DNA from 2 places in the Streptomyces sp. NPDC020299 genome. Region 1 is predicted to be linked to the other one. Evidence: predicted binding sites of a transcription regulator. Region 1 holds the regulator's gene; the other holds the start of a gene.

Region 1 (11,969 bases):
CCAGCAGTTCGGCAAGGAGGGCGAGCCCTTCGACCCGACGATCCACGAGGCCCTGATGCACAGCTACGCGCCGGACGTCACCGAGACGACGTGCGTGGCGATTCTGCAGCCCGGGTATCGCATCGGCGAGCGCACCATCCGCCCCGCGCGGGTGGCCGTGGCCGAACCGCAGCCCGGGGCGCAGACGGTCAAGGCCGAGGGGTCCGAGGAGAGCCCGGCGGCTGATGACAAGGAGAGCGGTGGCCCGGAGGAGGGCTGACGTCGACACGAACCGAGCAGGGAAGGAGGGGCGTCGGGGATGAGCACCAAGGACTTCATCGAGAAGGACTACTACAAGGTCCTCGGCGTCCCCAAGGACGCCACCGAGGCCGAGATCAAGAAGGCGTACCGGAAGCTCGCCCGCGAGTTCCACCCGGACGCCAACAAGGGCAACGCCAAGGCCGAGGACCGCTTCAAGGAGATCTCCGAGGCGAACGACATCCTCGGTGACCCGAAGAAGCGCAAGGAGTACGACGAGGCACGCGCCCTGTTCGGCAACGGGGGCTTCCGCCCGGGGCCGGGCGCGGGCGGCGGATCGTTCAACTTCGACCTGGGCGACCTCTTCGGAGGCGGCGCGGGCGGCGCGGGCGGCGCCGGCGGCCCCCAGGGCGGGGGCGGCGGCTTCGGCGGCGGAATCGGTGACGTCTTCGGGGGCCTGTTCAACCGGGGCGGCGGCGCGGGCACCACGCGCACCCAGCCCCGGCGCGGCCAGGACATCGAGTCCGAGGTCACGCTGAGCTTCACGGAGGCCATCGAGGGGGCCACGGTCCCGCTCAGGATGTCCTCGCAGGCACCGTGCAAGGCCTGTTCGGGCACCGGCGACAAGAACGGCACGCCCCGCGTGTGCCCGACCTGCGTCGGCACCGGCCAGGTGGCCCGGGGCTCCGGGGGAGGGTTCTCCCTCACCGACCCCTGCCCCGACTGCAAGGGACGCGGCCTGATGGCCGAGCACCCCTGCCTGGAGTGCAAGGGCAGCGGCCGGGCCAAGTCCTCCCGCACCATGCAGGTCCGCATCCCGGCCGGCGTCACCGACGGGCAGCGCATCCGGCTGCGCGGCAAGGGCGCGCCCGGCGAGCGGGGCGGACCGGCGGGCGACCTGTACGTGGTCGTGCACGTCGGCGAGCACCCGGTGTTCGGCCGCAGGGGCGACAACCTCACGGTGACCGTCCCGGTGACGTTCGCCGAGGCTGCCCTCGGCGGCGAGGTCCGGGTCCCGACCCTCGGCGGCCCCGCCGTCACGCTGAAGCTGCCGCCGGGCACGCCCAACGGCCGCACCATGCGGGCGCGGGGCAAGGGCGCGGTCCGCAAGGACGGCACCCGCGGCGACCTGTTGGTCACCGTCGAGGTGAGTGTTCCCAGGGACGTGACGGGGAAGGCTCGTGACGCGCTCGAGGCGTATCGCGAGGCGACCGCGGGCGAGGACCCGCGGGCCGAGCTGTTCGAGGCTGCGAAGGGAGCTTGAGTGGGATGGACGGCCGTCGACGCAGTGACAATTTCCGTGGGCCGTATGAACTGACCGAGGAAACCCCGGTCTACGTCATCTCGGTGGCGGCCCAGCTCTCCGGCCTGCACCCCCAGACGCTGCGCCAGTACGACCGCCTGGGGCTGGTCTCGCCCGACCGCACTCCGGGCCGGGGCCGCCGCTACTCGGCCCGCGACATCGAACTGCTGCGCACCGTCCAGCAGTTGTCGCAGGACGAGGGCATCAACCTGGCCGGCATCAAGCGCATCATCGAACTGGAGAACCAGGTCGCCGCCCTCCAGTCCCGTGTGGCGGAAATGCAGGCGGCCCTCGACGGGGCCGCGGCCACCATGCGCCAGCGCGAGGCCGCCGTGCACGCCTCCTACCGGCGGGACCTGGTCCCGTACCAGGAGGTCCAGCAGACCAGCGCCCTGGTGGTCTGGCGGCCGAAGCGGCAGCAGCAGAGCGACTGACCCGCCCATGTGCGGCAGAGGGCCCGGAGGCGACTCCGGGCCCTTTTCCGTGCGGCCCGTCAGCGGGTGGCGGTGCGGCTGTCGTTGTGTCTGTCGTTTGTCTGTCGTTTCTCTGTCGTCGTGTCTGTCACTGCGTCTGGCCGGGTTCGTTCGATCCTCTGCTCGGGCTGTACGACGACCCGGCAGGCGTTCGTGTTGCCGACGATCACGGCCCGGGAGGGACGGAGTCGGTTGTACTGCTCTTTGCCTCCACGTGAACTCCCGTTGGGTGGAGGGCCCGTAAAGGGCGTTTGGAGGCGATTCCGCTGAGCCTTCACAGGTGCAGCGGAGCGTGGTGTTGCGCACTCGTTAAGTGATTCCGCTTGACGCCGGTGGGGGCCTCCGCGTTGGCTTTTCAGACATCTGGGTGGCATAGGAGCCGCCACGTCCCGAACGCACCTGAAGTGAGCCCTCGAATGCGTCGTATCGCCCTCTCCGTGGCCGCCACCACGATCTCCCTCTCGCTCGCCGGCTGCGGTGTGCTGAACGCGACGGGGAGCTCGAGCGACGCAAGCCCGACGAAGGGCAACGACATCACCGTGGGCGTGCTGATGCCGGAGAAGACGAACACGCGGTACGCGGAGTTCGACTACCCGATCATCAAGGCCAAGGTCACGGAGCTCACCAAGAAGCAGGGCAAGACCGAGTACCAGAACGCGGGTGCCAACGCGAAGGTGCAGACCGCCCAGATGCAGAAGATGATCGACGACAAGGTCGACGTCATCATCCTCGACGCCGTCGACTCGCACCTCATCGCGCCCACCGTGAAGAAGGCCAAGGACGCGGGCATCCCGGTCATCGCCTACGACCGGCTGTCCGAGGGCCCGATCGACGCGTACGTCTCCTTCGACAACGAGCTCGTCGGCGAGGTGCAGGCCCGCACGCTGCTCGAGGCGCTGGGCTCGCAGGCCGACACCTCCGACAAGGTCGTCATGATCAACGGCTCGCCCACCGACCCGAACGCCAAGCAGTTCAAGCAGGGCGCGCTCTCCGAGCTCAACGGCAAGGTGACCATCGCCGCGAGCTACGACACCGACAAGTGGGACCCGAAGCTCGCCCGGACCGAGATGACCAAGGCGATCAACTCGATCGGCAAGGACAACATCGCCGCCGTCTACTCCGCGAACGACGCCATGGCCGGCGGCATCGTCGAGGCGTTCAAGAACGCGGGCGTCACCACCGTGCCCCCCGTCACCGGTCAGGACGCGGAGCTGACGGCGGTGCAGCGGGTGGTTTCCGGCGAGCAGTACATGAGCGTCTACAAGCCCTACCCGGACGAGGCCGAGGCCGCCGCCGAGATGGCCGTCGCCCGGATCCAGGGCCATGACATCCAGTTCGACGCCCTCACCCGCGACAAGGTCGACAGCCCGACCGACAAGGACATCCCCGCCCAGCTGGTCACGGTGAACGCCCTGACGCGGAAGACCATCAAGAGCACAGTCATCGCGGACGGCATCTACAAGGTGGACGACATCTGCACGGCCAAGTACAAGGCGGCCTGCGCGTCCATCGGTCTGAAGTAGCCCACTCTAAGCAGCCACTTCGAAGCAGCCACTTCGAAGCAGCCACTTCGAAGTATCCCGCTTCCCGGTCAATGTGCCGCGGTACAAGGCGTTCACCCGCGAGGGTGGGCGCCTTGTCGCGTTCCGGCGGACACCATGACGCCCCCTGTGGCGTTCGATTCCGCCCCCCTCAGCTTGTTGCGATGTGATGGGCGGGGGCCGGAGGATAGCGGGTCATTCCGGTGGTTTACGGCGGCCGTGGCCCGGAGAGCCGTGTTGCGGACCCGGTCGGGGCCGCGCATAGTTGCGCTGCGGATGTGGCAGCAAACCAGGGGTGGAATGGGCGATGGCCGGGCACGGGACGGAGGAGCATCCCCACGGTGCCGACCGACTGTGCGAGGCCGGGGACCGCGTGTATTCCCGGGCCGTACGGCGCGGCCGTGTGGCGCGCGCGGACGCCGAGGCGGTGTCCTGCCTGCTGGACCTGGCGCTGCTGCACCCCGACCCCGACGACATGGACTGGCTGGTGCCGACCTCCCCGCAGGAGGTCATGACCCGGCTGCTGCGCGGGGTGTACGACGAGGTCAGGGACAGCCAGCGGCGGGTGGGCTCGGCGGTGGCCGCCTTCGAGCGCTACGCGGGCCTGGGACGGCAGTTGCAGGCCTCCGCGGCGGCCTCGGCGGAGGGCACCGCCATCCGCGTCCTGGACGGGCTGTCACGGATCCAGGCCGCGATGGACGAGGCGACCGAGGCGTGCACCACCGAGGTGCTCACCGTGCAGCCCGGCGGCATCCGGCGGGAGGCGGAGCTCACCGAGGGCCTGCACCGGGCGCTGGAGCTGCGCGGCCGGGGTGTGCGCATGCGCGACCTGTACACGCACGTGGCCCGGCACGGGCAGGGGCTGCTGAACTACCTGGAGCTGATGGGTGACGCGGTCGAGGCCCGCACCCTGGACGAGGTCATCGACCGGCTGATCCTCTTCGACCGCACGGTGGCCTTCATCCCCGCCAACGCCGACCGGACGATGGCGCTGGAGCTGCGCCACCCCGCGCTGGTCGAATACCTGGTGACGGTTTTCGAAAGACTGTGGCGGCTGGCGATACCGCTGACCGCGCCGCTGCCCGACACCGGCATCGAGGGCATCTCCCACCGCGAACAGTCCATCGCGGCTCTGCTCGCGGAGGGCCACCAGGACGCGGTGATCGCCGAGCGGCTCGGTATCAGCGTCCGCACCTGCCGTGCCCACATCGCCCGCCTGTCGGAGACCCTGGGGGCAGCCAGCCGTACCCAACTGGGCGTACGCATAGCCCAGGTGGGCCTGGACGGCCCACCCCGCACGGCGGCGCCGGCCGCGGTCACCCTTCCGGGTCGAGAATCCCCGACCGTGCGATGAGATAGCCGAGCTGGGCACGGCTCTCGCTGCCGAGGAGGGCGGCGAGCTTGGCTATGTGGTCGCGGGCGGTGCGCACGTTCATGCCGAGGCGGTCGGCGATGACGGCGTCGGTGTGGCCCTCGACGAGGAGGGCGGCGATGGCCCGCTGACGGGGCGTGACCCCGTTGTACGACGGTCGGCGCTCGGCCTTGGGGAACATCGGGGTGGCCAGCTGCCAGAGGACCTCGAAGGTCGTGACGAAGTACTTGATCAGCGCCGGATGGCGCACTTCCAGGGCGAGGCCGCCCTCGTCGTCCGCGGGGATGAAGGCGACCGAGCGGTCGATGACGACGAGACGGTCGGTCAGCTCGTCGAGGCTGCGGCCCTCGGTGTCGCCCTTCAGCTGCTCGACATAGGCGCAGACGCTCGGCAGATGGCGCATGCTGTGCTGATACAGGGCGCGGTTGCGGCCGCCGCGGTCGAGGAACGCCTGGTCGCGTTCGTAGGCGAGGGAGTGGGCGATGTCGCCGCGCTCGCCGACGATTCCGGTGTGCGGCTGGATGCACAGGACTTCGTCCTCGGCCTCGGCCATGGCCTCGGTGAGGGCCTGGTTGATCCGCCGGGTGCCGTGCAGGAGCCGCAGGGTCGGGGCGTCCGCCGAGGGGTGCCGGCCGTCGATCCGTATCAGGGTCTCGAACTGTTCGACCAGTCGGTTCTCGCGGCGCCGTTCCTCATCGACACGAGCCCGGGAGCCGCGCAACAGCCGGTTCAGGGCGATGGCGGGGGTGATGGGCTCCAGTCGGCCGAGGTCCTCGACGGTCGGGTGGAGCAGGCCGTGGTCAAGGAGGCAGGGGGTGCCGACGGCCTCCTGGGCGGAGATGTGCCCTTCGCGCAGGGCCTGTTCGTAGAGTTTCACCCCCGCGGGGCACAACTCCTCGACGGAGTGCTCGGTGTGCTCGGTGCCCGGGTTCGTCACCGGGTGACGCCCTCCCCCGGAATCGACTGGTCCAGTATCCCGGACTGGGCGATGCGGTAGCCGAGTTGGGCACGGCTGCCGCTGCCGAGGGCCTGGGCCAGCTTGGCGATGTGGGCGCGGCAGGTTCGTACGTTCATGCCCAGGCGGCGTGCGATGGCCTCGTCGACATGGCCTTCCACCAGGAGCTTGGCGATGGAGTGCTGGATCTCGGTGATGCCCTCGGAGTCGACCTCGTACGGGCCGCCGGCGCTCATCGGGACGGCCCGGTCCCACAGATACTCGAAGACCTTCATGAGGTAGCGGACCAGGCCGGGGTGGCGCAGCTCCAGCGCGATTTTGTGGTCGTCGCGGACCGGGATGAAGGCGACGGTGCCGTCGGAGATGATCAGGCGCTCGACCAGTTCGTCGATCGTGCGGTACTCGATCTTGCCGTCCGACAGATGGGCGGCGTAGGCCAGTTTCTCCGGGTTGTAGCGGGCCGTGTGCTGATACAGGCTCCGAATCTTCACACCACGTTCGATCAGGGGCCGGTCCCGCTCCAGGCCCTGGAGCAGACTGGTCTCCGAGATGCGGTCGGACGGCTGCACCGTGACGAGTTCGGTCTGGCACTGGGAGGTGGCGAGGTTGAGGGCCGCGTTGATCCGGTCGCTGCCTTCCAGCACCGTGATGGAGTCGCTGGTCGTCGTCACCACCGTGCTGAGGGCCATGAAGGGCTCGAACACGTCGGCGAGTTGGACGGACAGGCGCCTGTGCTCGGCTATCTCCCGCTCGATGGGGTTGAGTCGTTGGGCGAGGGCGACCGCCGGGGGCACCGGGCGCAACCAGGCCGGGTCGTCGGGATCGGGGTGGAGCAGGGCGAATTCGATCAGGCAGGGGGCGGCGTCCGTGTCCGAGCGGGCGATGCGTCCCGTACTGAGAGCGGTGGCGTAGAGGCGGCTGCCTTCTTCACACAGGTGGGTCATCGCATGGGGATGTGCCGCTTCTGACCGATTCGTCACCAAATCTCCACCCCCCAATATCCTGAACATGCAGGAACATGATGCACTGATTCTGTGGCCACCACGTGCCCGAATGAGCCATCGTCGTACCTGACGGGGGAAAAGGGGACCTTCAAGTGAGGATGAAGCCGACTATGCGTAACAGACTGTTTCGCTCGGTGCTCGTCGCCGGCTTTTCCGCCGCCGCGGCCCTGGGGGTGTTGAGCGGCGTCTCCGGCGCGAAGGGCGGCGCTCAGGCGGTAACTGAGTGGCCGTCGGTCGGGAAGACTCAGCTCCAGGCGGTAACCGAGTGGCCCTCGGCTGGAAAGGGCCAGGTCCTGGCGGTCACCGAGTGGCCCTCGGTGGCTGTGAACCCCGGAGCGGCGGCAGGCGGAGCCGGGAGCTGACGTGACGACTCCGCCCGACGACCGTTCCTTCCGCCGCGAGATGGCCACCGCCTATCGCTCCGGCTGGCACTTCATCGACCTGGTCACCGCCATCCCCCACAGCGGCGACTCGCTGATGGTGACCGTCTTCGGAGAGCCGGTCGTCGTCACGCGGGACGAGGACGAGGACGTGCGGGCGTACCGGTGCCTGCGGAAGCCCCGAGGGGCGCCACAGCCCGTGCGATGTGCCATCCGATACGGAATGATCTTTGTGAACCTGGACCGACGCGACCACCGGCTGGCAGAGCCGGAGATCTCGGACGTGAGGACCATCTCGGCCACCCCCCGCAGTGCCTGACGCGATTCCCCCGTCGTAAAAGATCGCTCAGGTGCTTCCCCCCGCAGCGGCGTCACCGTGACCTGAACACGGTGACGCCGCTGGCGTTTGTGGGGACATTTCCCCGTATCGGCATATTCGGCCAGGCCGCCATGGTGGCCGAAACGCGCTCAACCTCGCCCGAGGGCCCGCTCCACCCGGATCTCGATCACTACGCGTGACGGGTTCGGGGAGGGGGTCCGCTCATAGCGCTCGGCGTAGCGCCGCTCCGCCTCCGCGACCCGCTCCGGTTCGCGGCGGACGTACGCGCGCCCCTCCAGCGTCGCCCACCGCCGCCCGTCCACCTGGCACACGGCGACCCGGGCGCCCTCCGGCCCGGCGGCCAGCACATGGGCCGCCTTCGCGCTCGCCTTGTTCGTGATCACCCGAGCCAGCCGAGCCCCGGGCTCGTATGTCACACCGACGGGCACGACGTGCGGGCTGCCGTCCGGGCGCAGGGTGGTCAGCGTGCACAGATGCCGCTCACGCCAGAAGCGGAGATACGGCTCGTCCGGGGCACCCGGATCCACGGAGTACGTACTCATGGAACCGGAAGCTAGCCCGGAACGGCTCCCGGCTCCACTCTGAGCGAAACCACGGGGAACCTTGAGTGGAATAGACTCAACTTTGTGTACGTTGGTTAAGTCAGCAGTGGGAGACGCAGTAGTGGGAGACCCGGCCGACGGGCCGGCGCCGAGGAGGAGAACGGACACGTGGACGCCGAGCTGACCAACAGGAGCCGGGAAGCGATCAACGCGGCCGGCAACCGAGCCGTGACCGAGGGGCACCCGGACCTCACGCCCGCCCATCTGCTGCTGGCGCTGCTCCAGGGGCAGGAGAACGAGAACATCACCGACCTGCTCGCCGCCGTCGACGCCGACCAGGCGGCCGTGCGTTCCGGCGCCGAGCGGGTCCTCGCCGGGCTGCCCAGCGTGACCGGGTCCACCGTCGCGCCTCCGCAGCCGAACCGTGAGCTGCTCGCCGTCATCGCGGACGCGACCGAGCGCGCCAAGGACCTCGGCGACGAGTACCTTTCCACCGAGCACCTGCTCATCGGCATCGCCGCGAAGGGCGGCGCGGCGGGCGAGGTGCTCGAACGGCAGGGCGCGACCGCGAAGAAGCTTCAGGAGGCCTTCCAGAAGGCGAGGGGAGGGCGCCGCGTGACCACCGCGGACCCCGAGGGCCAGTACAAGGCCCTGGAGAAGTTCGGGACCGACTTCACGGCCGCCGCGCGCGACGGCAAGCTCGACCCGGTCATCGGGCGGGACCAGGAGATCCGCCGGGTCGTGCAGGTGCTGTCCCGCCGCACCAAGAACAACCCCGTGCTGATCGGCGAGCCCGGCGTCGGCAAGACCGCCGTCGTCGAGGGCCTCGCCCAGCGGATCGTCAAGGGCGACGTGCCCGAATCCCTCAAGGACAAGCGGCTGGTCGCGCTCGACCTGGGCGCGATGGTCGCGGGCGCCAAGTACCGCGGCGAGTTCGAGGAGCGCCTGAAGACCGTCCTGGCCGAGATCAAGGACTCCGACGGCCAGATCATCACCTTCATCGACGAGCTGCACACCGTCGTGGGCGCGGGTGCCGGCGGCGACTCCGCGATGGACGCCGGCAACATGCTCAAGCCGATGCTCGCCCGTGGTGAGCTGCGCATGGTCGGCGCGACCACCCTGGACGAGTACCGGGAGCGGATCGAGAAGGACCCGGCGCTGGAGCGGCGCTTCCAGCAGGTGCTGGTCGCCGAGCCGACCGTGGAGGACACCATCGCGATCCTGCGCGGCCTCAAGGGCCGGTACGAGGCCCACCACAAGGTGCAGATCGCGGACAGCGCGCTGGTCGCGGCGGCCACGCTCTCCGACCGCTACATCACCTCCCGCTTCCTGCCCGACAAGGCCATCGACCTGGTCGACGAGGCCGCCTCGCGGCTGCGCATGGAGATCGACTCGTCTCCGGTCGAGATCGACGAACTCCAGCGTGCCGTCGACCGGTTGCGCATGGAGGAGCTGGCCCTCGACAAGGAGACCGACCCGGCCTCCCGTGACCGCCTGGAGAAGCTGCGCCGCGACCTCGCCGACAAGGAGGAGGAGCTGCGGGGCCTCACCGCCCGCTGGGAGAAGGAGAAGCAGTCCCTCAACCGGGTCGGCGAGCTCAAGGAACGCCTCGACGACCTGCGCGGGCAGGCCGAACGCGCCCAGCGCGACGGCGACTTCGACAGCGCCTCCAAGCTGCTGTACGGCGAGATCCCCGGTCTGGAGAAGGAGCTGGAGGCCGCCTCCGAGGCCGAGGAGGAGGCCTCCAGGGACACGATGGTCAAGGACGAGGTCGGCTCCGACGACATCGCCGACGTCGTGGGCTCCTGGACCGGCATCCCGGCCGGGCGGCTGCTGGAGGGCGAGACGCAGAAGCTGCTGCGCATGGAGGACGAGCTCGGCAAGCGGCTCATCGGCCAGACCGAGGCCGTACGGGCCGTGTCCGACGCCGTGCGCCGCAGCCGCGCCGGGATCGCCGACCCCGACCGGCCCACCGGTTCCTTCCTCTTCCTCGGCCCGACCGGCGTCGGCAAGACCGAACTGGCCAAGGCGCTCGCCGAGTTCCTCTTCGACGACGAGCGGGCCATGGTCCGCATCGACATGTCCGAGTACAGCGAGAAGCACAGCGTGGCCCGGCTGGTCGGCGCGCCTCCCGGCTACGTCGGCTACGAGGAGGGCGGCCAGCTGACCGAGGCGGTGCGCCGCCGCCCGTACAGCGTGATCCTGCTCGACGAGGTCGAGAAGGCCCACCCCGAGGTCTTCGACATCCTCCTCCAGGTGCTGGACGACGGGCGCCTGACGGACGGGCAGGGCCGCACGGTCGACTTCCGCAACACCATCCTCGTCCTCACCTCCAACCTGGGCAGCCAGTACCTGGTCGACCCGGTGCTCGGCGAGGCGGAGAAGAAGGAACAGGTGCTGGAGACGGTACGGACCTCTTTCAAGCCGGAATTCCTCAACCGGCTGGACGACCTGGTGGTCTTCTCCGCGCTCAGCAAGGAGGAGCTGGCCCGCATCGCGCGCCTCCAGATCGACCGGCTGGCCAAGCGGCTCGCCGAGCGGCGGCTCACCCTGGAGATCACCGACGAGGCCCTGACCTGGCTCGCAGACGAGGGCAACGACCCGGCGTACGGCGCCCGTCCGCTGCGCCGCCTCGTCCAGACCGCCATCGGCGACCGCCTCGCCAAGGAGATCCTCTCCGGCGAGATCAATGACGGCGACACGGTCCGCGTGGACGCCTTCGGCGACGGGCTGATCGTGGGCCCGGCGACGGGCAAGACGCTCTAGCGGACACGCGCCCGGCCGCCGGGTTCCGGCGGCCGGGTCAGGTGCGGGTGGTGAAGACGACGTACACCATCCAGAAGAACCACAGGGAGAACGCGAGGCACCCCCACCACAGCCCCCACAGCAGCCACCGCACCTCTCTTCGCATGCGCATGACGCCGATCATCGCCCATACGGACGCCCGCCGTTTCCCGTTCCGCGCACGGGTTACTTGGGAACAGGCCGGATCATGTCAGCCGACGGCTGACAGGCCCCGTCGGGGCTTGCCACCCCCCTCCCCGGATGAGGGAGGATGGCGGGATCCGTACGAAGGGAAAATCACGGTGACCATCGACCCGTCCTCGATTCCGAACTTCGGGGGCCAGCCCGAGCCGCAGCCGCAAGGACCGGCGGGCCCCGTCGTCCCGGATCAGGATCTCGTGAAGCAGCTCCTCGACCAGATGGAGCTCAAGTACGTCGTCGACGACGAGGGTGACCTCGCGGCGCCGTGGGAGCAGTTCCGTACGTACTTCATGTTCCGCGGAGAGGCCGAGCAGGCCGTCTTCTCGGTGCGGACCTTCTACGACCGTCCCCACAAGATCGACGAGAAGCTGCAGCTGCTGGAGTCCATCGACGACTGGAACCGGCGGACCCTGTGGCCCAAGGTGTACAGCCACACCCACGACGACGGCACCGTCCGCCTCATCGGCGAGGCGCAGATGCTGATCGGCACCGGCGTCGACCTCAACCACTTCGTCTCCTCCACGGTCAGCTGGGTGCGGGCCGCGATCGAGTTCGACAAGTGGCTGGTCGAGCAGCTCGGCCTCGAGCAGGAGGTCGACGAAGCGGAGGAGTCCGAGGGCGAGGGCGACGACGAGGAGTAGTCCTCTCGTCCCACGCGTGAGAGAGCCCGGCCAGGGCACCGGCCAGCACGGCCGCGTGTCCACGGTCGGGCTCGTGCCATGTCACCGCGTTACCGTCGGCGTTACACAGAAGTTGACGCCTCAAGTTCCACCTCCGCCCACACCGTCTTGCCCAGGGGGCGACGAGACGCCGACCCCCAGCGCACGGCAAGGGCAT
Region 2 (11,969 bases), on a different contig from region 1:
CCTGGCTCGCCACCCAAAGGAGTGAACATCGGCCGGGAGTTGGCGGGCAAGTTCCGCAGGCGCGTACAGGTACCTTGCGCGGTGGGCCGGTTGGACGCGGGCGGCAGGCTTTGGCAGGATTCGCCACCACGTCTTCCCGGAGGGTGTCATTCCGTCCCAAAACAGGCGCCTGACCTGCGGGGCGGCGGGAATTCCGTGACCGTTGCCAGCCTTTGGCGGACCTTGTGAAGGGGTCGTGCAGACTGGCCGAATGCGTACTGAACTCGTTTCGGAACCCGGTGACGCCACCCGACCCAACGAGGACTTCGCGGCGGTCGGGCTACCGGCCTCCGGGCAGGGTGGCTGCGTCGTCGTCCTGGACGGCGTCACCCCGCCGAAGGGCGGGACGGGGTGTCTGCATTCCGTCGCTTGGTTCACCGCCCGGCTGGGCGGCGCGCTGACCGAACTGACCGTTTCGCTGCCGGATGCGACGCTTACGGAAATACTCGCCCGGGCGATCCGCCGGACGGCCGAGGCACACGCGGCCACCTGTGACCTTTCTCACCCGCGTACCCCGCAGGCGACGGTGGTCCTGGTCCGCTGGACCCCGGACGCCGTCGACCACCTGGTCCTCTCCGACTCCGCCCTCCTCCTGCGGTCCCCGGACGGCACCGTCACCCCCGTCCTGGACGACCGCCTCGACCGCCTCCCCCGCGCCTGGCTGGTCAGCGACGCCGTCTGCGATGCCCGCGCCCGCAACAAGGAGGGCGGCTTCTTCACGGCGGCCGCGGACCCGGACGTCGCCGTCCGCGCGGTCACCGGCAGCCTCCCCCGCCACGAGGTCCGCGCCCTGGCGGCGCTGACGGACGGCGCGACCCGCTGGGTGGAGAAGTTCGGCGAGGGCGACTGGGCGGCCCTGTTCGACGTCGTCCGCAAGGAGGGCGCCCGGTCCCTGATCGACCGGGTACGCGGGCTGGAGGCGGCGGACCGGGACGAGCGGGCGTTCCTCGGGCGCAGCAAGACGCACGACGACGCGACGGTGGCGTACGTGGAGCTCTAGAGGGCCAGGAGTGGTCCCGGCCGCTCGGCCGCTTCTCGCGGCTTGTCTCGCTCGCGGCTACTTCTCCATGACCCCGTTCAGCTCGCGCAGCAGTCGCGCCAGTTCCGCCACCTCTCGCCGGTCCCAGTGGGCGAGCTGGCTGACGTAGCGCGCGCGGCGGGCCTCCCGGACCTTGCCGACCCGGCCGCGCCCCTCGTCGGTGAGGGCCACCAGCCAGGCCCGCCCGTCCGCCGGATCCGGCTCGCGGGCGACGAGGCCGAGCTCCTCCAGGGCGCGCAGCTGGCGGGACATGGTGGCCTTGCCGACGCCGATGTAGGCGGCGAGCGCCGTGGCGCGCTGGCGGCCGTGCTCGTCGAGGCGGACGAGCAGGCCGTACGCGGCCGACTCCAGGTCAGGGTGGACCTCCCGGGCCATCTCGCCCTGGTTGGCGCGGGCGCGCCGCAGGAGCACCGTCAACTCGCGTTCCAGGGCCAGGAACTCCTGGTCCGCACCGCTCGGCGTCACCTCGGCGGCCACGGGTTGCCCGCCGCCGTTCGCGTCCTCGTGCACGTCAGCACTCCTGCTCGGTTTCCCGGTCCTGAAAGTTTCTGCCAGATCTCGTCATCGCCGCAGCTACGTAAGTATTTCGCAGGCGTAGACCAACGGCGGCATCCGGACCCCCTTCCACGCCGTCTTCTACGTGCGTAGCTTCAATGGCAGGCATTCAATGGCATGCCCACGCCAGCGCTGCAGGCGTGGGTCACCGTGGGCCCCCCACTCCCCCACCTCCCCACATCTCCCCCCTCCTCGTCTCGGAGGCGCGTCATGCCCGTGCTCAGATCCGGTTCGGTCGCCGCCGCCCTGCTCGCGGCCCTCTCCCTCACCCTGCCCCTGTCGCCCGCGCACGCCGCGAGCTTCCCCGCCCGCGGCTCCGCCCGCATGGGCATGGGCGTCCTTGCCCACGACGGCCAGGACGGCAGCCCCGCCCCCACCGCCGCCGCCCAGACCGAGGGCGTCGACGTCTCCGCCTACCAGGGCAACGTCGCCTGGTCGACCCTGTGGAGCAGCGGGGTCAAGTGGGCGTACACGAAGGCGTCGGAAGGCACGTACTACACGAACCCGTACTTCGCCCAGCAGTACAACGGCTCCTACAACGTCGGCATGATCCGCGCGGCCTACCACTTCGCCACTCCGGACACCACGAGCGGGGCGGCCCAGGCCGACTACTTCGTCGCTCACGGCGGCGGCTGGTCCAAGGACGGCAGGACCCTGCCCGGCACCCTCGACATCGAGTGGAACCCGTACGGCGCCGCCTGCTACGGCAAGTCCACCAGCGCGATGGTCAGCTGGATCGCCGCCTTCCTGGACAGGTACAAGGCGCGTACGGGACGGGACGCGGTCATCTACACGGCCACCAGCTGGTGGTCCCAGTGCACGGGCGACTACGGCGGCTTCGCGTCGGACAACCCGCTGTGGATCGCGCGGTACGCGTCGGACGCGGGCACGCTGCCGTCGGGGTGGTCCTTCTACACGATGTGGCAGTACACGTCGTCCGGGCCGACGGTCGGGGACCACGACAAGTTCAACGGGGCGCTGGACCGCGTGGTCGCCCTCGCGAACGGCTGACCGGCCGGCTGGCTGACCGGCTGACGTACGGCGAGGGCCCGGGCCTCCCTCACGGGACCCGGGCCCTGCCTTTCCGGACGCGTCCGTCACGCCGCGACCGGAACCTCCGGCGTCGCCTCGCTCGTGGCGGGCGCGAGCGCCAGCTCCAGGACCTGGCGGACGTCGGTCACGGCGTGGACGGCGAGCTTGTCCAGCACCTCGGCCGGGACGTCGTCCAGGTCGGGTTCGTTGCGCTTGGGGATGATCACGGTGGTCACCCCGGCGCGGTGGGCGGCGAGCAGCTTCTGCTTCACGCCGCCGATGGGCAGGACCCGGCCGGTCAGGGAGACCTCGCCGGTCATCGCCACGTCCGTGCGGACCAGCCGGCCGGACAGGAGCGAGGCGAGTGCCGTGGTCATCGTGATGCCGGCGCTCGGGCCGTCCTTCGGGACCGCGCCCGCCGGGAAGTGGATGTGCACGCCCCGGTCCTTGAGGTCGGCGACGGGCAGTTCCAGCTCGGCGCCGTGAGAGCGCAGGAAGCTCAGCGCGATCTGCGCCGACTCCTTCATCACGTCGCCCAGCTGACCGGTGAGGGTCAGGCCCGCCGCGCCCGTCTCGGGGTCGGCGAGGGACGCCTCGACGTACAGGACGTCACCGCCCGCGCCGGTCACCGCCAGGCCGGTCGCCACGCCCGGGACCGCCGTACGGCGCTCGGCCGGGTCCTGGGCGGACTCGGGCACGTGGTGCGGCCGGCCGATCAGAGAGCGCAGGTCGCCGTCGGTGACGGTGAACGGCAGCTCCCGCTCGCCCAGTTCGTGCTGGGCCGCGACCTTGCGCAGCAGCCGGGCGATCGACCGCTCCAGGTTGCGCACGCCCGCCTCGCGCGTGTACTCGCCGGCGAGCCCCCGCAGCGCGCTCTCGTCGAGGGTGACCTCGTCCTTGTGCAGGCCCGCCCGGTCCAGCTGGCGCGGGAGCAGGTGGTCGCGGGCGATGACGACCTTCTCGTCCTCGGTGTAGCCGTCCAGCCGGACCAGCTCCATGCGGTCGAGCAGGGCCTCGGGGATGGCCTCCAGGACGTTGGCGGTGGCGAGGAAGACCACGTCCGACAGGTCCAGCTCGACCTCCAGGTAGTGGTCCCGGAAGGTGTGGTTCTGAGCCGGGTCGAGGACTTCGAGGAGGGCGGCCGCGGGGTCGCCGCGGAAGTCCGAGCCCACCTTGTCGATCTCGTCGAGCAGGACGACCGGGTTCATCGAACCGGCCTCCTTGATCGCGCGGACGATCCGGCCGGGCAGCGCGCCGACGTACGTACGCCGGTGGCCGCGGATCTCGGCCTCGTCCCGGACACCGCCGAGGGCGACGCGGACGAACTTGCGGCCCATCGCGTGGGCCACGGATTCACCGAGCGACGTCTTGCCGACGCCGGGCGGACCGACGAGGGCCAGTACGGCACCACCGCGCCGGCCGCCGATCACGCCCAGGCCCCGGTCGGTACGGCGCTTGCGCACCGCCAGGTACTCGGTGATCCGCTCCTTGACGTCCTCCAGTCCCGCGTGCTCGGCGTCCAGGACGGTCTTGGCGCCCTGGATGTCGTAGGCGTCCTCGGTCCGCTCGTTCCACGGCAGTTCGAGGATCGTGTCGAGCCAGGTGCGGATCCAGCTGCCCTCGGGCGACTGGTCACTGGCCCGCTCCAGCTTGTCGACCTCCTTCAGGGCCGCCTCGCGGACCTTCTCGGGCAGGTCGGCGGCCTCGACGCGGGCACGGTAGTCGTCGGACTCCTCGGCCGAGTCCTTGGAGTCGCCGTTCAGCTCGCGCAGTTCCTTGCGGACGGCTTCCAGCTGGCGGCGCAGCAGGAACTCGCGCTGCTGCTTGTCGACGCCCTCCTGGACGTCCTTGGCGATGGTCTCGGCCACGTCCTGCTCGGCGAGGTGGTCGCGCAGTTGCTGGGTGGCGAGCTTGAGGCGGGCGACCGGGTCGGCGGTCTCCAGCAGCTCGACCTTCTGGTCGGTGGTCAGGAACGGCGAGTAGCCGGAGTTGTCGGCGAGCGCGGAGACGTCGTCGATGGCCTGGACGCGGTCCACGACCTGCCAGGCGCCGCGCTTCTTCAGCCAGCTGCTGGCGAGGGCCTTGTACTCCTTGACGAGTTCGGCGGCCTGACCCGGCAGCGGGTCCGGCACGCTCTCGTCGATCCTCGTGCCCTCGACCCACAGGGCCGCACCCGGCCCGGTGGTCCCGGCGCCGATCCTCACCCGGCCGCGGCCGCGGATCAGGGCGCCCGGGTCGCCGTCGGCGAGCCGGCCGACCTGCTCGACCGTGCCCAGCACACCGGTCTTGGCGTACGTCCCCTCGATGCGTGGCACCAGCAGCACCTTGGGCTTCCCCGGCGCCGACCGGGCGGCGGCCTGTGCGGCCTCCACCGCGGCGCGCACCTCGGAGTCGCTCAGGTCCAGCGGGACCACCATCCCGGGCAGCACGACCTCGTCGTCGAGCGGCAGAACGGGCAGGGTGAGTGGTGTGGACGCCGTGGACTCAGCAGTCATGATCTCCCCTTGGGCAGTCAAATTGAGCTATGCCGACTCAATGCTTGTGAGCCCTTGATTGTTCCCCAAGGGGTGTTCGCTGTGAGCGATCACTTCGTCGGCCGCGACTTCGACCCCTCTTAAAAGCAGTTGCCGCCCGCCCCGGCATTCCCCGTACCGTGCCCCCGATGACGACCGACACCGCGGCGCTGCTCGCCGCCTACGACGCCCAGATACGCGCCGTTCCGCCCGCTCCGCCGCCCGGGATCACGCACGAGTACGACGGCGAACTGCTGCGGGTCGTCGGGGATTTCCGCGGCTTCCTCAGCGCGCCGCGCGATCTGGGCCTGCGCGGGCGGGAGCTGGACGAGCTGATCGCGCGGCAGCGGGACTTCTTCGCGGCGCGCGGCGAGGCGGTGGAGTGGAAGATCCGCGGCCACGACGCCCCGGCCGACCTGACCGACCGGCTGCGCGCGGCGGGGTTCGTGCCCGAGGAGCAGGAGACGGTGCTGGTGGCGCCCGTGGCGGAGCTGGCCGTGCGGCAGCCCGTACTGCCCGACGGCGTCACACTGCGCCGGGTCACCGCCGAGGCGGACATGCACCGGATCGCCGCCCTGCAGACGGCCGTATGGGACCAGGACATGAGCTGGCTCGCCGAGCATCTGATCGGGCGGCTCACGGTCGGCCCGGACGACATCTCCGTGCACGTCGCCGAGGCCGACGGTGAGATCGTCTGCGCGGCCTGGCTGCTCTTCCGCCCCGGTACGGAGTTCGCCGGCCTGCTGGGCGGCTCCACGCTCGCCGAGTGGCGCGGCAAGGGCATCTACCGCGCCATGGTCGCCACCCGCGCCGGCCTCGCCGCCGCCCGCGGCATCAGATACCTCAACGTCGACGCCTCCGCCGACAGCGCCCCGATCCTGCGCCGCCTGGGCTTCTACGCGGTGACGACGACCACGCCGTACGTGTGGTCGCCGGAGGGGCGGGCCTAGGGCCCTAGGGGGTACCTGGCGACCTGGGCCGAGAGGTCAGGAGACCGTGCGGCCCAGGAAGGCCAGCAGGCGGGTGTGTGCGGGGGCGCCGGGGGGTGCCGGGGTCTCCTCGGCGAAGATTCCGGGGACCCGGAAGGCGTCGAAGCCGTCCATCTGCCGCACCGTGCGGAGCAGTCCCTCGCACAGTTCCTCGTCGAGCAGCGCCCGCCGGTCCGTCGCGATGGCCAGGTCGACGCCGTGCACGCAGACCTCGGTGAGGTGGATCTGCGCCGCGAGCGGCCCGGGCACGGCTCCGAACGAGAGCCGGAGGGTGGTGTCGAGGGCGCCGGGCCGGTTCCAGGTCGCGCGGTCCAGCTCGGCCGCCGAGGCGTACGCGGCCTTCGGGTCGTCCGCAAGCCAGTCGGACTCGTGGTCGGCCTCGGGTTCCCTGCCGTCCAACTGGGCGGCGAAGATGCGCATGCCGCCCACGGTGTGGTTGAGCAGGGCGCGCGCGTCCCATTCCGCACACGGCGTCGGCAGCGTCCACTGCTCGTCCGAGACCCCGTTCACCACCCGCCCGGTCATCGTGATCGCCCGCTCCATACGCCGTACCGCCTCGGTCATCCGGGCCTCCCCCGTGCGCTTCCGTCATGCCTTCGCGAGGTCATCGCTACACCATCGGGACGGAGTTCATAGGCAATCCGCTGAGACTGCCGGGGGAGTGACAGCGACTCCAGGGGTCGGTACGCGGGCGGGGCCCGGGCGTCGAGCGGTGATCGCGGGCCGCCGTGGTGGCGGCCGAGGCAGCGTTCCCGGCGGCTGGGAAGACGGGGTGGCGATGGAGCCCCGTCTCGGCGGTCCGGGCGCCGGCCAGGCTACGGCTGGGCGTCGCGGCCCAGCACCTTGGCTTCGTCGACGCCTCCCGTACCGACACCCCGCCCGGTTCGCATACGTCGCCACGTGCAGCGTGCAGTGTGCAGTGCACACGAGGCCACCATCCCGGAGCGGAAGTACGCCCACGCGCGCGTGCCCGAGCGGCCGGGGCCGCCCGTCCCCTTCGAGGACGGCGTCAGGCTGGAGGGAACACCGGCCCCCGGCTGGCCAATCGCCGGCATGGCGCGAGCCCCGCGCAGCGGGAGGCGGCGGCCGGAGTCAGGTGGTGCGGGTCCGCTGCCAGTGTCTGACCAGGGGCCAGGTGGTGACGCCTATGGCCAGGGAGATCAGGTGGCCCCAGTTGGTCATCGGGTCGGTGAAGGCGATCAGGTCCTGGATGATGATGCCGCCGGCCAGGGCGAGCAGGGGCCAGCGCAGCCAGGGGGTGAGGAGGCCGGCCAGGGAGCCGACGCCGGCTGCCACGCCGAAGCTGATGCCGTAGTCCAGGCGGTGCAGGGAGCTGTGCGGCAGGTGCCCGGCGAGGACCGCGAGGCCGACGGGCACCTCGGTGGCGAGGGTGGCCAGTACGTGCCCGAGCAGGAAGATCCCGGCCGCGCGCAGTCCGCCTGTCCGCCGTTCCAGCGCGGTCAGCACGAGCACGAAGGCGAGCGCGTACGGCGAAAGGAGCCCGCCGGCGATCCACAGCGCGCTCGCCAGCAGCACCAGCACGGGCGAGCGCAGCAGATGTGCAACGTCCGTGCTGGAGGCCTGGTGGAGGGCGTGCACGAGGGACGGGTCGGCGTACTCGGTGAACAGCGAGGTCAGGGCGAGCACGGCCGCGTAGCCGACGGTGAACGGCGTTCCGGTGGGGGTGGGCAGCAGCCGCCAGGGGCGGAAGGCGGGGGCCGGGGCTGGGAGCGGGCGCGCGACCGCTGCCGCCGCGGGGCCGCTCGCCGTCGCCGGGACGCGCTGGCGCGGCACGCCGTCCAGCAGTTCGGCCAGTTCGGCGGACGGGCGGCCGTCTTCGGAGAGGGGCGGAAACGGGGCCGTCGTGGCGGCCCTCGCGGTCGGTTCCAAGGTGAGGCGCTCCCTTCCGTTCCGCCCCACCCTTCGCGCCCCACCCGTCGCTGTCTATGACCGACACCACGCGAGGCCGGATTCACAGGAACCTCTCATCCTCGTCCTGCGTCCGCGCGGGCGGCCCGCCTCCCTCTGCCGCGGCTCTCGGCCGGCACCCCGCGGGCCACCCGTAATTCGCCTGCCCGCCAAGCCCCGTTGGGGCAGGATGGCGCCATGGTAGCCACCTACGACATTCCCGTGGTCCTGGACCGTCGCGAGGGCCCGTACGGGGAGGTGGTGCTGCGCCGCCACGGCGAGTTGCTCCAGATCATCGCCAACGGCTGCTTCCTGATGGACACCTCCGACGGCCGCTCGGAGCGGCTGCTCGTGGACGCCGCGTACCGCGCGCTGGACGGCCGGCCGGAGCCGGAAGTACTGATCGGCGGGCTGGGCGTCGGTTTCTCGCTCGCGCACGCGGCGGCCGATCCGCGCTGGGGCCGGATCACGGTGGTGGAACGCGAGCGGGCCGTCATCGACTGGCACCTCGGCGGCCCCCTGTCCGCGCTCTCCGCCGCCGCGCTCGCCGACCCGCGCGCCCGGATCGTGGAAGGCGATCTCCTGGCGCACCTCGGTGAGACATGCGCCACGTACGACGCCCTGTGCCTGGACATCGACAACGGCCCCGGCTGGACTGTCACGGAGGGCAACGAGGGGCTCTACTCGTCAGTCGGACTGGCAGGCTGTGCAAGGGCTTTGAGACCCGGCGGAGTGCTCGCGGTGTGGTCGGCGCGGCCCTCCCCGGAATTTGAAGGTACCTTGCGGAATGCCGGGTTCCGGCAGGTGCGTACCGAAGAGATCCCCGTTGCCCGGGGCGTTCCGGACGCCGTGCACCTCGCCGTACGCCCTGGATAGCAAATGCGACGCCACTCCCCGTAATGTGCTTCCCTGACGCGGATCATTCAAGCGTCAATCGCAACCATGCGCAGACCGAGGAACCACCCCACTGGTTCCGGAAAGCACCTCAGGGGCGGGCGATGGAGCAGACACACACCTCCCACAACGGCGCGGCGGCGGCCACCCAGGGCGCGCAGCGCCGGGTCCTGGTCGTCGAGGACGATCCGACGATCGTCGACGCCATCGCGGCCCGGCTGCGCGCCGAGGGATTCCTGGTGCAAACCGCCGGAGACGGCCCGGCCGCCGTCGACACCGCCGAGGCCTGGCAGCCCGATCTGCTGATCCTCGACATCATGCTGCCCGGCTTCGACGGTCTGGAGGTCTGCCGTCGTGTGCAGGCCGCCCGTCCGGTGCCGGTGATGATGCTGACCGCGCGCGACGACGAGACCGACATGCTGGTCGGGCTGGGCGTCGGCGCCGACGACTACATGACCAAGCCGTTCTCGATGCGGGAGCTGGCCGCACGGGTGCATGTGCTGCTGCGCCGGGTGGAGCGGGCGGCGATCGCCGCGTCCACCCCGCGCTCGGGCATCCTGCGCCTGGGCGAGCTGGAGATCGACCACGCGCAGCGGCGCGTGCGGGTGCGTTCCGAGGACGTCCATCTGACGCCGACCGAGTTCGACCTGCTGGTCTGCCTGGCGAACACTCCGCGCGCGGTGCTCTCCCGGGAGCAGTTGCTGGCCGAGGTCTGGGACTGGGCGGACGCCTCCGGCACCCGGACCGTCGACAGCCACATCAAGGCGCTGCGCCGGAAGATCGGGGCCGAGCGGATCCGTACCGTGCACGGCGTGGGCTACGCCTTGGAGACCCCGACGCCATGAGCGACGGGCCGGCCACGCGGGGAGGTCCCGGGGATCCCTGGGGCGGCGTACGTCCGTTCTCGATCAAGACCAAGCTGGGCGCGCTCGTCGTCACGTCGGTGCTGATCACCACGGGGCTGTCGGTGATCGCGGTGCACACCAAGACGGAGCTGCGCTTCATCACGGTCTTCTCGATGATCGCCACATTGTTGATAACGCAGTTCGTGGCGCATTCGCTCACCGCGCCGCTGGACGAGATGAACACCGTGGCCCGGTCCATCGCGCACGGCGACTACACGCGCCGGGTGAGCGAGAGCCGCCGGGACGAGCTGGGCGATCTGGCCGAGACGATCAATGTCATGGCCGATGAGCTGGAGGCGCAGGATCTCCAGCGCAAGGAGCTGGTGGCGAACGTCTCGCACGAGTTGCGTACGCCCATCGCGGGGCTGCGGGCGGTGCTGGAGAACGTCGTCGACGGCATCGCGGAGGCCGACCCGGAGACCATGCGGACGGCCCTGAAGCAGACCGAGCGGCTCGGGCGGCTGGTGGAGACCCTGCTGGACCTGTCCCGGCTGGACAACGGCGTCGTACCGCTGCGCATGCGGCGCTTCGAGGTGTGGCCGTACCTCTCGGGCGTGCTGAAGGAGGCCAACATGGTCGCCTCCGCGCGCGCGGGCATGGCCTCCGGCTCCGGCAGCCACACCCGTACGGACGTCCATCTGCACCTCGACGTCTCCCCGCCGGAGCTGACCGCGCACGCGGATCCGGAGCGGATCCACCAGGTCGTGGCGAATCTCATCGACAACGCGGTCAAGCACAGCCCGCCGCACGGCCGCGTGACGGTGAAGGCGCGGCGCGGGCCGCAGCCGGAGTCGCTGGAGCTGGAGGTCCTGGACGAGGGGCCTGGGATCCCCAGGTCGGAGTGGCGCCGGGTGTTCGAGCGCTTCAACCGGGGCGCGGTACGCCGCCCGCACGGCCCGGGCAGCGACGGTGGCACCGGCCTCGGCCTCGCCATCGCCCGCTGGGCCGTCGACCTCCACGGCGGCCGGATCGGCGTAGCCGAATCCGAACGCGGCTGCCGAATCCTGGTCACCCTCCCGGGAGAACGCTCCGCCCTGAGCGGCTGATCGCACGGCGGCCGGGTCAGGGGGCCAGGTCCGGGCGGGACCGCCGAACCCCGGGCACCCTCCCCGGAGAACGCCCCGCCCTGAGCGGCTGATCACACGGCGGCCGGATCGGGGGGCCGGATCCGTACCGGGCTGCCGCCCCTTGGTCGGCCGCCCGGGAGAGCGCTCCCCCCTGAGCTGATCCGCACAGCGGCCGGATGGGTGGCCAGATGCGGGCGGGACCGCCGGCCCCTGGCCACCTGCCCCGGGGTGAGCCTTCCCGGCCCGGCCGACCGCTCACCGCCCCCGAGCGCATCCACCGGACCACGCCGAACCCGACACGGGCCACAGCATCCCGGTCAGGCCCCGCGGTCGCCCTCTCCGGGGTGGATCCGTGCCGCGGCTGGAAACCCGGTGGCCGGATTCGGTCGGGGCTGCTGGGTTCTGGTCACCCGTACGGGAGAGCCATCCGTGCCAAGTTGACGTAAAGTTCGAACCGGAGCCACATGATCCACGGGTGTCCGCGCTGACGGACACGTGTGATCAGGGAGAGGCGTGTGACGTGCCGCGCCCGGGACACGGTCGAGGCGTCCCTTTCGCGGGTGAACCACGCTTGTTTCCCGCCATATCAACCCCCGAAACACACTTTTCGATGTGACTTACACGACGATGGACGGGCCCGACCTGACCTTCGCGGTCTTGGGGGCGTAGCCTTTATTCCCGCTGTCCATCACCTTGTGAAGCGGAAGAGGGCGGTTGCCGCCGTGTCGCCACAGTCCAGTAACTCGAGCATCTCGACCGACGACCAAGCCGGGAAGAACCCCGCTGCCGCGTTCGGTCCGAACGAGTGGCTCGTCGACGAGATCTATCAGCAGTACCTCCAGGACCCGAATTCGGTAGACCGGGCCTGGTGGGACTTCTTCGCTGATTACAAGCCCGGCGCCGCCGCCGCGGGGACCGCGGAGACCCCCACCGCTGCCACTCCGGCTCCGGCCAAGCCCGCGGCTCCGGCCGCGCCGGCTGCGAGCGCCCCGGCGCCGGCACAGCCCGCCGCGCCCGCCAAGCCCGCG

What was found. Region 1 encodes HspR, which represses chaperone genes until heat shock. Its sites were predicted from a motif close to TTGAGNNNNNNNNNCTCAA; they were not measured.
Region 2: lon (endopeptidase La) is a predicted target of HspR. The motif match lies at 5,183-5,201, and genes of this name have one in related genera.

The regions. Positions count from the first base shown of each region.
Region 1 is NZ_JBIRWL010000003.1:486,440-498,408, forward strand. It holds gene grpE (nucleotide exchange factor GrpE) at 1-259, shown strand, start outside; gene dnaJ (molecular chaperone DnaJ) at 299-1,501, shown strand; gene ACH45E_RS10185 (heat shock protein transcriptional repressor HspR) at 1,507-1,974, shown strand; gene ACH45E_RS10190 (substrate-binding domain-containing protein) at 2,430-3,536, shown strand; gene ACH45E_RS10195 (LuxR C-terminal-related transcriptional regulator) at 3,862-4,908, shown strand; gene ACH45E_RS10200 (helix-turn-helix transcriptional regulator) at 4,871-5,863, opposite strand; gene ACH45E_RS10205 (helix-turn-helix transcriptional regulator) at 5,860-6,825, opposite strand; gene ACH45E_RS10210 ((2Fe-2S)-binding protein) at 7,288-7,584, shown strand; gene ACH45E_RS10215 (TIGR03618 family F420-dependent PPOX class oxidoreductase) at 7,734-8,147, opposite strand; gene clpB (ATP-dependent chaperone ClpB) at 8,316-10,913, shown strand; gene ACH45E_RS10225 (YbjN domain-containing protein) at 11,234-11,773, shown strand; gene ACH45E_RS10230 (ATP-binding protein) at 11,875-11,969, opposite strand, start outside.
Region 2 is NZ_JBIRWL010000020.1:152,040-164,008, reverse strand. It holds gene ACH45E_RS37890 (protein phosphatase 2C domain-containing protein) at 251-1,039, shown strand; gene ACH45E_RS37885 (MarR family transcriptional regulator) at 1,097-1,588, opposite strand; gene ACH45E_RS37880 (lysozyme) at 1,844-2,644, shown strand; gene lon (endopeptidase La) at 2,731-5,160, opposite strand; gene ACH45E_RS37870 (GNAT family N-acetyltransferase) at 5,328-6,128, shown strand; gene ACH45E_RS37865 (TIGR03086 family metal-binding protein) at 6,165-6,731, opposite strand; gene ACH45E_RS37860 (rhomboid-like protein) at 7,260-8,057, opposite strand; gene ACH45E_RS37855 (spermidine synthase) at 8,274-8,951, shown strand; gene ACH45E_RS37850 (response regulator transcription factor) at 9,074-9,814, shown strand; gene ACH45E_RS37845 (ATP-binding protein) at 9,811-10,920, shown strand; gene ACH45E_RS37840 (multifunctional oxoglutarate decarboxylase/oxoglutarate dehydrogenase thiamine pyrophosphate-binding subunit/dihydrolipoyllysine-residue succinyltransferase subunit) at 11,664-11,969, shown strand, end outside.